Regions from separate parts of the Pectobacterium cacticida genome, predicted to be linked through region 1. Evidence: predicted binding sites of a transcription regulator. Region 1 holds the regulator's gene; the other holds the start of a gene.

What was found. The regulator PhoB, encoded in region 1, activates phosphate uptake and scavenging genes when phosphate is short. The targets are predictions, from matches to a motif close to CTGTCATAAAACTGNCNNAT.
Region 2: the regulator PhoB is predicted to act here: its motif matches at 6,178-6,197, upstream of pitA (inorganic phosphate transporter PitA).

Annotation. Positions count from the first base shown of each region.
Region 1 covers NZ_CP133656.1:930,718-939,084, reverse strand. Annotated here, with positions in the region: gene proY (proline-specific permease ProY) at 1-430, opposite strand, end outside; gene brnQ (branched-chain amino acid transport system II carrier protein) at 565-1,887, opposite strand; gene RFN81_RS04415 (cobalamin-independent methionine synthase II family protein) at 2,386-3,495, opposite strand; gene RFN81_RS04410 (PstS family phosphate ABC transporter substrate-binding protein) at 3,738-4,676, opposite strand; gene phoR (phosphate regulon sensor histidine kinase PhoR) at 4,692-6,014, opposite strand; gene phoB (phosphate response regulator transcription factor PhoB) at 6,042-6,731, opposite strand; gene sbcD (exonuclease subunit SbcD) at 7,031-8,275, shown strand; gene RFN81_RS04390 (AAA family ATPase) at 8,272-8,367, shown strand, end outside.
Region 2 covers NZ_CP133656.1:3,983,205-3,991,571, forward strand. Annotated here, with positions in the region: gene prlC (oligopeptidase A) at 1-617, shown strand, start outside; gene rsmJ (16S rRNA (guanine(1516)-N(2))-methyltransferase RsmJ) at 614-1,360, shown strand; gene gdhA (NADP-specific glutamate dehydrogenase) at 1,444-2,787, opposite strand; gene uspA (universal stress protein UspA) at 3,078-3,515, opposite strand; gene uspB (universal stress protein UspB) at 4,180-4,515, shown strand; gene pitA (inorganic phosphate transporter PitA) at 4,601-6,106, opposite strand; gene RFN81_RS18145 (NAD(P)/FAD-dependent oxidoreductase) at 6,375-7,610, shown strand; tRNA gene RFN81_RS18150 (tRNA-Pro) at 7,905-7,981, opposite strand; gene eptB (kdo(2)-lipid A phosphoethanolamine 7''-transferase) at 8,129-8,367, opposite strand, start outside.

The DNA.
Region 1 (8,367 bases):
TCACATTCATCAGATTAATCGCGCCAATGATGAGCACCACGCTCAAAACCCATACCCAATGCGGCACGGCAGGAAACCAGACCCCCATATAGATACCGAATGCGGTAACATCGGCAATGGCGACGATCAGCATCTCAAAACAGTAAGTCCAACCGGTGATATAGCCCGCCAAAGGCCCTAGATAATCCTGAGCATAGCGAGAAAACGAGCTAGATTGCGGATTGTGTACCGACATTTCGCCCAGCGCGCGCATGATAATGTACGCAACCACGCCACCGATCAGATAAGCCAACAACACGCTGGGACCGGCCATTTGGATCGCATTAGCGGAACCATAAAACAGGCCGGTTCCAATCGCAGAGCCTAAAGCGATAAAACGAATATGCCGCGTGCTTAACCCACGCTTGAGCGTTGAGGATGGTTGTTCCATTGATAAGCAAACCCTGTCTTAGACAAAAAAAATAGGACAAAAAGAAAAACCACAGGCCTCTGCCTGTGGTACAGAAATCCAACATGACACTTGAACAATACGGCATCAAACAGCCTCGGCGCAGTGAGAAAACGCTATGACTGATGTACCGCCACGTCCCGGCGACCGCATTGTCTGTCATAAATCACTACAACCAACAAAACTAGCAGCGATGGCGGCAACCAGGCCAATCCTTGTTCACTGAGTGGCAGGTTAAGGCCCCACTCTGGCAATAGTGATTTGAAAGTCGACGACTTTATACCATCGATCATGCCAAATAACAGACTGACTAACATCACAGGCGCCACAATACGAGAAGCACTATTCCACCAACGTAGCGTAAAGCTCAATAACACCAGAATGATACACGGCGGATAAATTGCCGTAAGTACAGGAATAGAGAGCTGGATCAGATGGCTTAAGCCCAAATTGGATACCACCATAGAAAATGCGCCTAATACCCATACCAGCGTGCGATAGGACAGCGGTAGATATTGTGCAAAGAATTCGGCACAGGCACAGGTTAGCCCCACCGCCGTCACCAGACATGCGATGAAAATTAGCAACGCCAGAAAACTGCTGCCCATATTGCCAAAGGTGTGTTGCACGTAAGCGTGAAGAATTTCAGCGCCGTTTTGCGCCTGCGGCACGAGTTCACCGCTGACTGAGCCAAGCCGAAAAAGACTTAAATAGACCAGCGTCAAACCGACACCGGCAATTAATCCCGCCCAAACGGTGTAACGCGTCAGTAACCCTGGGCTTGTCACGCCACGAGATCGGGCGGCGTTTACGATCACAATACCAAAGACCATCGCACCCAGTGTATCCATCGTCAGATAACCGTTGACGAAACCGGTGGAAAACGGCAAATGCTCATACGCCTCAGACGCAGGGATCGGCGAACCGGCAGGCCACAATACTGCCGCTATCCCCAGCACCGCCAGCGCCAGAATTTTCAATGGCGCGAGTACATGACCTACTGTATCCAGCAATTTGCCTGGATACAGGGATATCGCAATAACAATGGCGAAATAAATCAGGCTATAAATCAACAGCGGAGACGCGGTGTTGCCGACTAAAGGCGCCAGACCGACTTCAAACGATACCGTTGCGGTGCGCGGCGTCGCAAACAGCGGCCCCACGGCCAAATAGCACACCGTAGCCAAAACTAAACCCGCTTTTTTACCCATCGGCGAGCTCAGCGCTTCAACACCGCCGCCAACCCGGGCTAGCGCGATCACGGTCAGCACGGGCAAACCCACCGCCGTAAGCAGGAAGCCTATCGCTGCCGTCCAAACCTGTTCTCCCGCTTGCGCTCCCACCATCGGCGGGAAAATAATATTCCCCGCGCCTACGAATAAAGCAAAGGTCATAAAACCTAATGCCATAATATCTTTGGACGTTAAACGATGACTCATAGCGATGTCGTAATGCCTGTATCAAATCGGTAAAAAGAAGCTGTGTCGCGTATTGTTGCCACAAATCGGCCCATACATAGGTAATCGAAAAGCACAACGATCAACACGCTGGCGACGTATAAAGGGCAAGTCGCATAGAGGCGTTATTTTGCACAGCGATATAGGGGCATAAGTAAAACTTCTGTAGCGTTAAAAGACAAGCGATGATCCTAAAACCAAGATATCAGCCCGCATTTTATAGAAATGCTAGAATAAAATTCTGCTAAATGTGGTTTGCGTATCACACGATTTATGCATTTATCGATGTTTTTTGCAAAAAAAGAGTTCAATGCCGTAGCGGCATGCGCTTTTCAACCATTAAGCGCATTGCTCAGGATAAGATAGATAGCGATCAGGATAAGACCCTATCCCATTAGGGCTCTACGTAAAATAAAAATTAAGGCCGAATCCTGAGATCCGGCCTTTTATCATCGACAGGCAAACGCGACGTGACGCGCTTTACCCCCACACGCGATGCGCAATATCCACAACAAGTTTCAACTTATTCCACTGCTGCTCTTCGGTCAGACTATTCCCTTCTTCCGTTGAGGCAAAACCACACTGCGGGCTCAGACAAAGCTGGTTGATATCAACATACTTAGTGGCTTCCTCAATACGCGCCTGAACCACATCGGCATCTTCCAGTTCACCCGTCTTGGTGGTGATCAGCCCCAACACCACCTGCTGATGACCCGGCTTCACAAAACGCAGCGGCTCAAACCCACCCGCTCTTTCGCTATCGTATTCCAGGAAAAACGCATCGACGTTCACTTCGCCAAACAGAATTTCCGCCACGGGTTCATATCCGCCTTCGGAAATCCAGGTTGATCGGAAATTACCCCGGCAAACATGTAAACCAATAACCAAATCAGCGGGTTTATCCGCCAAGGCTTTATTCAGGACATCGGCATACGTGCGCGCTAATTGCGCCGGATCATCACCACGTTCACGCATCTGACGCTTTTGATCGTCTGAACAGAGATAGGCCCATACGGTATCATCCAATTGCAGGAAACGGCAGCCAGCATCATAAAAGGCGTGAATCGCATCGCGCCAGGTTTGCGCCAGATCATCAAAATAGTCGGCCAGATCGGGATAAACCGTTGCATCAATCGCTTTGCGTCCACCGCGAAAATGCATCACGCTCGGACTAGGAATCGTCATCTTGGCGACGGCATCCCCTGAAATACTCTTCAGATAGCGGAAATGATCGAGCATGGGATGTTGGGCGTTAAAACGGACTTTATCCACAACGCGAATGGCATGGGATTTGGTTTGAATACCGTTGAATTGGATACCGTGTTCAGCTTCGTAACGTTCTACGCCATGTAAATCGGCGAAGAAATCGAAGTGCCACCAGGCTCGACGAAATTCACCATCGGTAACCACCTGCAAGCCCGCTTCACGTTGCTTTTCCACTACGCGCAAAATCTCACGATCTTCGATATTACGCAGAGTGATGTCGTCAATCTCGCCTGCCTGATGCTGAATGCGAGCCTGCTTGATGGCCGCTGGACGGAGAAAACTGCCGACGATTTCGGCACGAAAAGGGAATGAATGGGTTGCCATGTATTGCTCCTGAACTATTGCCCGCACGCTTCTTCAAGAAAAACGCACACTGGAAAATGGTTTCTATATGAAATAATCATCCAGAATGATTGTTACATCATACATCTATTTAGCCATCTGGACGTCTGAATTTGTCGCTATCCTGTCATGTAACCCTGATCAGGGCAATTGAAGAATGCTCATGTAACATGAATAAAATTCATTTAAGGTTAAGTATGGTCATATACGGACAGGCGACGACATTATTTCAGCAAGCCAATCTGCTGTCGCGCCTGATGCCGCACGGCCTCCGGCAATGGCAGGTAACCATCCTGGCTGACCAGCGACTGCCCCGTTTCAGAGAGCACGCGATCTAAAAAAGCCGCCACCAGCGCATCCAGCGCCTGGCCGGGTGCCTTATTCACATAGATGTAGAGATAGCGGGTGTAGGGATATAAACCACTGCGGATATTTTCAGTTGAGGGGAAGATATAATCGTGCCCTTCCACCGCCAGAGGTACCATCCTGACTCCACTCGCGCGAAAGCCCACGCTGGCGTAGCCAATAGCCTCGGTTGAGGCGGCAACGGCCTGCACGACAGAGGACGATCCGGGCAACTCATTCACTTGCGGAAGAAAATCACCGCTGCAAAGCGCCCTTTGTTTGAAAAAGCCATAGGTTCCCGACGCTGAATTTCGTCCATAGCGCAGTAACGCGCGCCGTTGCCAACTGCCGTGCAAGCCGAGGTCGCCCCAGAATTTTATCGGCTGGTGGTGGCCGCAGCGCTGCGTAATGGAAAAGATTGCATCCAACTGTGAAACATTCAGCCCAGGTAGTGGGTTATCCTGATTAACCAACACAACCAGCGCATCCATCGCTACCGGCACAGCCAAGGGTGGATAACCATAGTGTCGGACAAATGCCTCGATTTCACTGGCTTTCATCGCCCGGCTCATCGGCCCAAGTTGCGCCGCTCCCGATGCCAGAGACGTTGGCGCGGAAGATGACCCAGCGGCCTGAATCTGTAAATTCACGTTTGGGTAGTGCTGGTTGAAATCAGCCGCCCAGAACGTCATGAGATTAGCCAGCGTATCCGATCCCGCGCTGGATAGATTCCCCGCCAGCATCTGGCGAGGCTGAGCAAAACAAAACGCGCCGATCAGCAGTAGCCAAGCGCCAGCAATACGAATGGCGAGTCTCATCAATACTATTTTCCGTCAGGCCGAAGATTTTGTCGTATTCTCGGCCAGAGAGGTCGGTACAATCAACGGGTTCGGCAGGGTAAAGACAAATCGCGCTCCCAAACCATCCTCGCTCATGATTTCCAGACGGGAATCATGGTGGCTGAGCGCGTGTTTAACAATTGCCAGCCCCAGCCCGCTGCCACCGGTCTGCCGTGAACGCGCTTTGTCAACCCGGTAAAAGCGTTCTGTTAGGCGTGGTAAATGCTCGGCCGCAATTCCCGGCCCGTTATCGCTAACCTGAAACTGCGCCCCCTGCGGAACCTTCTGCCAACACACTTCGATATGCGTCCCTTCTGGAGTATGGTTAACGGCGTTATAGACCAGATTGGATACGGCGCTACGGAGTTGTTCTTCATTGCCAAACACGCGAAGGTTTTCATTTACGCGGAAGACTATCTCATGGCGTCCCTGGCTCAGCGTCTGCGCTTCTCGTTGCAATACGCGCAATATCAGCGGAATATCTACTTTTTCATTTAGATCAATCGCCGTAGCCGCCTCAATACGGGATAACGTTAGCAGTTGTTTAACTAATCCGTCCATCCGCCGAGTCTGCTCCTGCATCGTACTCAACGCTTTCCCTCGCAACGCCGCATCCAACGTATCTTCCTGCATCATTTCCAAATACCCTTGCAGCACCGTAAGCGGCGTTCGCAGCTCATGACTGACATTAGCGAAAAAGTTACGTCTGGCGCCTTCAAGCTGGTGCATTTGCGTAACATCGCGTACCACCATCAGTAACTGCCCTGCGGAATACGGCATTATGCGAAATTCAACATGGTGGGAATTATTCAATTGCAGTGTGAGAGGGCGGCTAAAATCCTGCGCCTTCATGTAATTGGTAAAGTCGGGATAACGTAATAAGTTAAGAATATTTTGACCGTTATCCTCCGGCCAACGGAAACTTAACAGATGCTGCGCCAGATGATTACACCAAAAGATGGTCCCGTCTTCGGTAGTCATTACCACGGCATCGGGTAAAGATTCGGCACCGCTACGGAATCGTTTGATTAAAAGCGCCAGTTCGCGGCGACGGCGGCGATTACGTAATTGCATCTGATAAAGGCCGTAAAACAGCGGCTCCCAGCTCCAACGGCCGGGCGGCGGCGTCATACTGCGATCGACCCACAGCCAATGGGATAGTTTCAACTGGTTATAAAAATTCCAGCAGAGCAGGCTCAGTACGGCGACCAGCAGGAACCAGGGCAGATAGCCAAAAATCAGCCCCAGTAGCACCGCAGGCAAACAAAAAAAAGCCAGCTCCAATGCTAGCCTTTTCCAGGATAAACGCTCTAGCACGTTAACATTTCTCCGGTGAATACCACCTCAGTAACGCGTTGAAAAACGGTAACCCGTTCCCCGAACGGTTTGCACCATTTTGTCATGCCCGCTGGTTTCCAGCGCTTTACGCAGGCGACGAATATGGACATCGACGGTTCGATCTTCTACATAAACGTTAGTGCCCCACACATGATTGAGCAACTGTTCCCGACTATAAACACGCTCGGGGTGTGTCATAAAAAAATGCAGCAATTTAAATTCCGTCGGCCCCATGTCCAACGCAAGCTCTTCGGTCGTCACGCGATGCGAGGAAGGATCGAGGCTTAATCCACGCATTTCGATCACATCTTCCACCGCCATCGGCGAAATGCGGCGCATAACCGCTTTGATGCGTGCAACCAACTCTTTGGGCGAAAACGGCTTGGTAATATAATCATCCGCGCCGACTTCCAGCCCGCGCACACGGTCCTCTTCCTCACCGCGGGCGGTCAACATCATCACCGGAATATCACGCGTCAGCGCCTCCCGCTTCATATGCTTGATAAATTGCAAGCCCGAACCACCCGGCAGCATCCAGTCTAATAGCACCAAATCAGGAAAGGGTTCCGACAACTGCGTTACCGCGCTGTCATAATCTTCAGCTTCAACTGGCTGATAGCCATTTTGCTCCAGTACAAAGCAAACCATTTCACGGATTGGTGCTTCATCTTCCACGACTAATATGCGTTTTGCCATCGTTAATCCTGTCGTTAATCATCGTCGCTGTTAGCAGGCGGAGGCATTATGCGTCAGTTTTATGACAGATTTATGAAAAACGCCTGACCTCTCATTGTAGGCTATTGCACCCTAGACATCCTGTTTTTCGAGCCGCATTGCAAACGCTCAATTCCCCGCGCGACAGCCATCACCCTTGCTCTATATAATCGTAGCATGACGATGACAGATCACTATCGCGACGAGATAGGCGTTTCCTTATTCGCAATTCGCATAATGAATAATGACAATGCCTATCGTATAAATATTGAGAGAGCCCAATGCGCATTATCCACACCGCCGATTGGCATTTAGGACAATATTTTTATTCCAAAAGCCGCGCCGCGGAACATCAGGCTTTCCTGCACTGGCTCATTGCCCAGGTGGTTCAACATGAAGTCGACGCTGTTATCGTCGCGGGGGATATTTTTGATAACGGTTCCCCCCCTAGCTATGCGCGAGAAATGTACTATCGCTTTGTCGTTGAACTACAGCGAACAGGCTGCCAGCTTGTCATTCTCGGTGGAAACCATGACTCGGTGGCGATGTTAAACGAATCCCGTGATGTACTGGCCTGCCTGAATACGCAGGTCGTTGCCAGCGCCAGTGATGATCCCGCTCAACAGGTGCTGTTACTGGAAAACCGTCAGCATCAACCCGGCGCCCTGCTCTGCGCAATTCCTTATTTGCGTCCACGAGATGTGCTCACTAGCAAAGCCGGGCAATCAGGCGATGAAAAACAGTTCGCGCTTCAGGAAGCGATTACGACGCACTACCAGCGCAGTTACCAACTGGCTTGCCAAAAACGTGATGAACTCGGCCTGCCGCTACCGATTATTGCAACCGGGCACCTGACGACCATTGGCGCGACCGCCTCCGAATCTGTGCGTGACATCTATATTGGCACGCTCGATGCTTTCCCTGCCCAGGCTTTCCCTCCCGCAGATTATATCGCGCTTGGCCATATTCATCGGCCGCAACGCGTAACCCAAAGTGAGCATATTCGCTACAGCGGTTCCCCCATCCCGCTCAGTTTTGATGAACTCAACAGTGAGAAATCAGTCTGTCTGGTCAGCTTCACCGCCGATGATTTGTCGAAAACACCGCCACGGATACAGATAGATACCCTGCCAATCCCCGTGACCCAGCCGATGCTGTTGATGAAAGGCAGTCTGCGCGACATTGAGCAGCGGCTCACCGCTTTCAAAACCTATCAAGGGGATAAACCGGTATGGCTGGATATCGAACTCAACACGCAGGATTACCTGAGCGACATGCAGAAACGCATTCAGGCCATGACCGAGGGCTTGCCTGTCGAGGTGCTTCGACTCCGGCGCGCACGTGAACAACGTATGCAGGCGATTATCCGACAGGATAAGGAAACGCTGAATGAATTAAGTGTTTATGACGTTTTTGAACGTCGTCTGGCAATGGAGGCCGACCTGGAAAATGGTTGCCAACAGCGCATGCGCACGCTGTTTAATCAGGTTATTAACGAATTAGAAAATAGCGAGGCTGCCGAATGAAAATTCTCAGCCTGCGCTTAAAAAACCTTAACGCGTTGAAAGGCGAATGGAAGATCGATTTCACGCAGGAGCCTTTTTCCAGCAACGCTCTA
Region 2 (8,367 bases), 1.1 Mb from region 1:
ACCACATGCTGACCCAAATCGATACCGCTGGTGTCGCGGGCATCAATGGCGTGCCGTGGGATGCGGTCGAACTACCGAGCCAGTTTATGGAAAACTGGTGCTGGGAGCCTGAAGCGCTGGCCTTTATTTCCGGTCACTACGAAACTGGCGAACCATTACCGCAGGAACTGCTCAATAAGATGCTGGCGGCGAAGAATTATCAGGCGGCGTTGTTCATTCTGCGCCAATTAGAGTTCGCGCTGTTCGATTTCCGTCTACATGCCGAGTTTGATCCGGCAAAAGGCGCTCAGATTCTGCCAACGCTGGCCGAAGTCAAAGCACAGGTGGCCGTGGTGCCAAGCCCTAGCTGGGGCCGCTTCCCGCACGCTTTCAGCCACATCTTCGCGGGCGGCTATGCCGCAGGTTACTACAGCTATCTGTGGGCCGACGTGCTGGCGGCCGATGCGTACTCCCGTTTTGAAGAAGAGGGCATCTTCAATCGTGAGACAGGTCAGTCATTCCTGGATAACATCCTGACGCGTGGCGGTTCCGAAGCACCGATGGAACTGTTCAAACGGTTCCGTGGCCGCGAACCGCGGTTGGATGCCATGTTGGCGCATTACGGCATCAAAGGATGAGCATCTGCTTAATCGCAGAAGAAGGCGCCGATGAAAGCGCCTTATCTTTACTGGCCGCGCGCTGGGGATTGGTTTCCGATCCCGCCGCGGTGATGGCGCTGGTGCTCACCGCGGAACGTCTGGAACTGCGTAAGCGAGACGAACCCAAACTCGGCGCTATCTGTGTTGATTTTGTTGCCGGGACAATGGCGCACCGCCGTCGCTTTGGCGGCGGACGCGGCGAGGCCGTCGCTAAAGCCGTCGGGATCAAAAAAACGTATCTACCGGATGTCGTGGATGCGACAGCCGGGTTAGGGCGCGATGCCTTTATATTGGCGGCATTAGGTTGCAAGGTACGGATGGTGGAGCGCAATCCGGTGGTGGCGGCATTATTAGACGATGGGCTGCAACGCGGCTACCGGGACACAGAAATCGGCACGTGGTTACGGGAGCGGCTGGTTTTGTTGCACGCGTCAAGCGTGACCGCGCTGCGTGAGATTACGCCGCCGCCAGATGTGGTTTATCTCGATCCCATGTTCCCACATAAGCAAAAGCGAGCGCTGGTAAAGAAAGAGATGCGGGTTTTTCAATCGCTGGTGGGCGCGGATGATGATGCCGACGCCTTGCTGGCACCCGCGCGCGCACTGGCGAAAAAACGTGTCGTGGTTAAACGCCCTGACTACGCACCGCCGCTGGCGGGCGTACCCGCCCAATCGATGTTAGCAACGAAGAACCACCGCTTCGATTTCTACCTTCCCCTCTGACGTAGTCACTCACGCAACTGATGCCCCTGCCGCCATAGCGCGACAGGGATACCTCATACCGAGTGACGGGCTACAGGCGGAAATTATACAACGCCTTGCGCCAGCATCGCGTCAGCCACTTTGACAAACCCCGCAATATTGGCGCCGCGCACGTAGTGCGTCTGTTTGCCTTCACCGCCGTACTGCACGCAGGCATTGTGAATTTCTAGCATGATGTGGCGCAAACTTTCATCGACCTTATCCGCCGCCCAACTTAAGCGGGCGGCATTTTGCGCCATTTCCAACCCAGATGTCGCCACGCCACCGGCGTTAGCCGCTTTCCCCGGTGCGAACAGCACGCCCGCATCCAGAAACGCGTCAGTTGCCGGGATCGTGGTCGGCATATTGGCGCCTTCGGCCACCGCTTTGACTCCGTTAGCGATCAGCGTCTGCGCCGCGGGTAAATCCAGCTCATTCTGCGTGGCGCATGGCAGCGCGATATCTACCGGCACATCCCACGGTGTTTTACCCGCCAGGTAGGCGAGCTTTGCTTCACGCGCATAATCTTCCACACGGCCATAGCGTTGATTTTTAATCTCTTCCAGTAGCGCCAGTTTTTCCGGGGTAAACCCGCTTTCATCCACGACCGTACCGTTAGAATCGGACGCGGTGATCACCCGCGCGCCCAGCGCCATCGCTTTTTCAATCGCATATTGCGCCACATTACCCGAGCCGGACACCGCCACACGCATTCCTTCAAAGCCCAGACCGTGGCGCTTCAGCATCGCATCGGCGAAGTAAACCAGACCGTAGCCTGTCGCTTCCGGACGAATCAGGCTACCGCCAAACGACAGCCCTTTTCCGGTGAAGACGCAGGCAGTGTTATTCGTGAGTTTTTTCATCATCCCGGTCATGAAACCCACTTCGCGCCCGCCCACGCCAATGTCGCCCGCCGGAACATCGGTATCCGCGCCCAGGTGACGATACAGCTCCGTCATTAGCGCCTGACAAAACCGCATGATTTCGCCCTGACTTTTCCCTTTCGGATCAAAGTCCGAGCCACCTTTGCCGCCGCCCATGGGGAGTGTCGTCAACGCATTTTTAAACGTCTGCTCAAACCCAAGGAACTTCAGTATCGACAGATTAACGGACGGATGGAAACGCATCCCGCCCTTATATGGCCCGATCGCGGAACTGAACTGGACACGCCAGGCGCGGTTCACCTGTACATGGCCTTTATCATCAGTCCACGCCACGCGGAACTGAATAGCGCGTTCAGGTTCGACCAATCGTTCCAGCAGGCTGTAATCCGCATAGTGGGGGTTTTGTTCTAAGAAAGGCCATAGAGTGGAAAAAACTTCGTTTACGGCTTGCAGAAATTCGGGCTGATGCGGATCGCGTTGTTGAACCGCGTTAAGAAAACTCGCCAGGGATACGATTTGTGCCATGAACAGCTCCTGATTGAATGAACAAGCTCCCTTTTTGCTTCTTTATTTTTAGACACGCAAAAGCTTATGGGATAGGGAAAATGATGTTGTGTCCTTTGGACTATAACATTGTCGCCGGGCATTTAAGCAAGCGTTTTATTTCTAGATAAACGTTATAATCCAATGAGATAGGAGTGGTTTTTTACGGAATTAAGAAGGAAATTCTGCCATAAGTTTTTGTTATATAACAAAAGGCATCGCCTAAAAGCGATGCCTGCGTCATTGAAAAAAAATGCAAAAAAAACTAATTTTTATTCGTCTTCATCATCACGCAATGGCACGATGAGCATATCAATATGGACGGTATTAATCAGTTGGCGCGCCGAAGACATCAGTTTGCTCCAGAAGTCCTGATGGTGGCCACACATCACAAGATCGACATCATATTTCCTGATCGCATCAACCAGTACCTGACCTAAATCACCACTACCACTCAGCGTCTCACTGATGGGATAGCCGGCGTTTTGTGATAGATCCTTCAATGCATTCTGCGTCTCTTCGGAAATACGCTGTTGCATGTCGCCCAGATTAACATCAATAAGCCCCGTATAGAGGTCGGAGTAATTGACATCAACATGAATTAACGAGACCTTCGCGTTGTACGGTTTTGCCATTGAAACGGCTTTTTCCACTAACACTTTGCTTTCTGGGGAAAGATCAACAGCAATAAGGATGTGTTTGTAAGCCATAATAAGACTCCTTCCGTAAGACTAATTAAGGGTCGGCAGCGATTTCTCTTGCCAATCAGCTATTCAAAAGAAAATGGTATACCCTAAGTGCGTCGGATTGCATGACAAAGTTAGCGCTTAGCGCCATGAGACACGCTAACGTTTCAGGGTCAGGCTCGGAAATGAGCCAGGCAATGCCAACCTCAAGCCACCTCATGTATCACGGAGATACGATAGCATCCGTTAACATCATCGGACTGTTCAGTCGATCACAACCCGTTTTCAAACCTGTTGATTCTCTGGCTCAACCAGTTAATTCTCTTATTAAGTGTAGTTGAAACCGCGTCTTTCAGGCCCGAAGGTGTCATTTCGCCTTCTGGAAAGGGCATGGTCTTGTTGCATATTGTCCTTTCCATCGGCTGCGTTAGCCGTTCCGACACAAACGAACAATCTTCTTCTACACTATTAATCAGGGAGTGGTGGGTTCATCCATTACGCCCTGCAAGGGCGGGGCTAGCCATGACGTTATGGTTACCCGAATGACAATAAAATCAAGCGCAAGCGCGTGGCATAATCATCCGCAGATAATCATCATCGATAATCGTAATGTTTATCACTGGTCAACAGTGGGTGACGATAATCAATGGCGATCCTATCTGACAAATAGAATGACCGGGAGGGAAGCATGATTAGTACATTTGCACTTTTCTGGGCCCTATGTATTGTCTGCATCATTAACATGGCGAGATACTACTCTTCGTTACGCGTGTTACTGCTAATCTTACGTGACTGCGACCCTTTACTTTATCAATACGTCGATGGCGGCGGGTTCTTTACGTCACACGGCCAACCAAGTAAACAAATGCGATTGATGCGCTACCTCTACACACAGCGCTATCTTGACCATCATGACCCGGAATTTATCCGCCGCTGTGAGCGGGTACGGGGACAATTCTTGCTCACAACCGCCCTGTTTGGCCTGATTGTCATTAGTCTGGTCGCCATGGCCATCGGGTATTGAGGCATGTACAGCCCCTAACGTAAAAAGGCGATCCCCACGGAATCGCCTTTCTTTGGCAAGTAAAATAGTGCTAATGGGGCAGAGGCTAAATCAGCTTTAACGCCAGCCAATACAACGTACCAGACATCAGCATCGAAACAGGCAGTGTCAATACCCAGGCCAGCAGAATACTTTTAATCGTTTTGCTTTGTACGCCGCCGCCGTCCGCAATCATCGTACCGGCCACCGCCGAGGACAAGACGTGCGTAGTGGAAACCGGCATTCCCGTGTAGCTGGCAACGCCAATCGATAGCGCCGCGGTTACCTGTGCCGACACACCTTGCGCGTAGGTCATCCCTTTTTTACCAATCTTCTCGCCAATGGTGACCGCCACGCGTCTCCAGCCCACCATCGTCCCCATCGATAGCGCTAGCGCGACCGCTACGATAATCCAAAGAGGCGCATACTCCACCGTCTGTAGCATGTCCTTACGCAGATTGCTCAGATAGCTTTTATCATCACCGGACGTTTCAGGCAGTTTAATTACCCGATCCATCGTGTCTGCGATGCACATCAGCAGGCGGCGCGCGCGACTACGATCGTCCGGGTTCAACTGGTCATAACTTTTCAGGTTATTTAGCATATTTTGCGCACGTTCAATCGCTATCATCACGCGTGAACTATCGCAGTGGAACTCAGTTTGATTGCTACCAGGAATCGTGTTTTCCGTCGCAGGGATAACCGGTGGAGACAGGTCAATAACGTGCGCCAGCGCCTCTCCATGCTGCTTGTAATAGTCCTGCAAGTTGATTACGGCATCGCGGGTGCGGCTAATGTCATAACCCGATGCATTCATGTTGACAATAAAACCGGCAGGCGCAACGCCAATCAACACCAGCATAATCAAGCCAATACCTTTCTGACCGTCGTTGGCACCGTGAGAGAAACTCACGCCAACCGCCGACAAAATCAGCGCGGTACGCGTCCAGAAAGGCGGCTTTCGTTTACCATCCTGTTTCTCACGATCGACTGGCGTCAGATGCACGCGTTTACGTTTTTTACTGTTGTTCCAGAATCGGCGCATCAGCAATAACATTAAACCGGCGATCACCATCCCCACTATCGGCGAGAGTAATAACGAGAGGAAAATGCTAACCATTTTCGGGATATTCAACGCGTCAACAACGGAGGTATTTGTCAGTAACGCATTGGTCAAACCAATACCGATAATGGAACCGATCAATGTATGAGAACTGGAAGCAGGTATACCGAAATACCACGTACCGAGGTTCCAGATAATGGCGGCCAGCAGCATGGAAAACACCATGACCAGACCGTGTGCTGAACTCACATTCAGTAATAAATCGGTGGGGAGTAGGTGAACAATCGCATAGGCCACGCTCAGGCCGCCCAGCAATACACCGAGAAAGTTAAAGATACCTGCCATCACAACAGCGAACTCTGCGCGCATGGCGCGGGTATAAATAACAGTGGCAACGGCATTCGCCGTATCGTGAAAACCATTTATGGCTTCGTACATTAGTACAAACAACAAAGCCAATATCAACATCAGGCCGGTGTAGTAATCCAGTCCGGCAAATAAATGTAGCATAAACGTTAGGCCATTTAGTGGTCATGAACGCGGCGCATTATCGGTGACAAGCAGGGGTTGGGAAAAGCGAAATATGACATTTTTTTGACTTACTGTAGGTCTCCGATAGTCTTCAAAAACACTTAACCTATAAAAATCAAATGATTATATATTTTTACTAAAACATGCAAATGGTTACGCTGGTATCGAACAACAAGCAACACTACAATCTGCCGCCCTATGGCTCATCAAGCAGCGGCTATTTAATCACCTATTGGAGCGATGCATAGTGGATCAATGCAGAGAGGAACGGTTTGACGCCGTCATTATTGGCGCCGGCGCAGCGGGCCTGTTTTGTGCGGCACAGGCGGGGCAACGCGGGTTACGTGTTTTGCTGCTTGATAACGGCAAAAAAGCGGGTCGGAAAATATTGATGTCCGGCGGCGGTCGCTGCAATTTTACCAATAAGTATGTCGAACCATCAGCATATCTATCTGACAACCCTCACTTTTGTAAGTCAGCATTGGCGCGTTATACCCAATGGGATTTCCTCAACCTGGTAGACAGTTATCACATCGCCTACCACGAGAAAACGCTCGGCCAACTCTTTTGCGATGATTCTGCGCAGCAAATTGTGGCTATGTTGGAGACAGAATGCGAACGCGCTAACGTCACGGTTCGTCTGCGCAGCGATGTCGCTTCAGTGGAAAAAACCGGCGAACGGTTCTCCATCCGATTAAGCAACGGGGCATCATTCCACTGCACCTCGCTGGTTGTCGCTAGCGGTGGACTGTCGATGCCCGGACTGGGTGCGACACCCTTTGGTTACCAGCTTGCGGCACAGTTTGGCATCAACGTCCTGCCGACCCGTGCGGCTCTGGTGCCATTCACGCTGCACAAGCCTCTGCTGGAACAACTGCAAACGCTTTCCGGCGTCTCCGTGCCTGCCATAGTTACCGCAGAAAACGGCACAACTTTCCGTGAGAACATTCTCTTTACTCATCGTGGACTTTCCGGCCCTGCAATTTTACAAATTTCCAGTTACTGGCAGGCAGGTGAATTTGTCACTATTAACCTTTTACCCGACCACAATATCACCCAGATCCTCAACGACGAACGCAGCGCTCATCCTAACCAGAGTTTGAAAAACACGTTGGCACAGTGGTTACCCAAACGGCTGATCGAATGCCTGCAAGCATTAGGGCAACTACCGGATATCACGCTCAAACAGCTTAATGGCGCGCAGCGAACACGGATTGAACACAGCCTGCAACAATGGCGTGTACAACCCAATGGCACAGAAGGCTACCGCACCGCCGAGGTAACCCTTGGCGGCGTTGACACCCGCGCACTGTCCTCCAAGACCATGGAAGCCACCGCCGTGCCGGGGTTGTATTTTATCGGTGAAGTGGTCGATGTCACTGGCTGGCTTGGCGGCTATAACTTTCAATGGGCGTGGAGCTCAGCGTGGGCCTGCGCACAGGCGCTACCGCTGGGTAACCTAAATAAAGTAAAGCAAATTTAAAAACCAGATTTAGAAAACATCAATAGAAATCGCCATATCAGTCTGCGGTCCATCTTTCTACACGTCAGGCTTTTCGCTGAAAAACGGATACAGGAAAGATAATACGGTACTAAAAGTTGTCGTATCCGATTTTCACCAGATTGCTAAAAAAGTGTACGACATCACTGAGGTTAGAAGACCAGATATGACGTGGTTTATTTTATGATGATGGGTGTCGTTACGATAAAAAAACACTTGAATGGAGGATTTACAGCTTCTTTTCCGGCAATGTTCGATACCTACCGAAAGCCGATTTGGTCGGTGAGAGAGGATTCGAACCTCCGACCCCTTCGTCCCGAACGAAGTGCGCTACCAGGCTGCGCCACTCACCGAATGCGGGCGCATATTACTGCGCCCCAATTGAAGCGTCAATCCCTTTTTGGCAAAAGGATTTCGACCACAAAATCACGTTATTACTCTCTATACGAGTTACCAAAATCTCTATACGAGCAACCAAAATCTGCCCCCTTCCTTGAGATTCACATTCTATAGCACCAATTATTTTTAGGGATGATGCCGCCGTCAGGTGATGTGTATCCCAAACATCCAAGGATTGAGTCAAACAACTCTACGTGGCGATGTGTCTTGCCAACACGCTGCTGCGCTTTCAACTGTGCAAATGCCTGTAGATTCTCGTTTGTAGAAAGAAATTTATCCGAAGCCCATACCATCATCGGTGAGCGGAATTGCTCAGGCGGAGCCATTTGGCGTGGAGTGC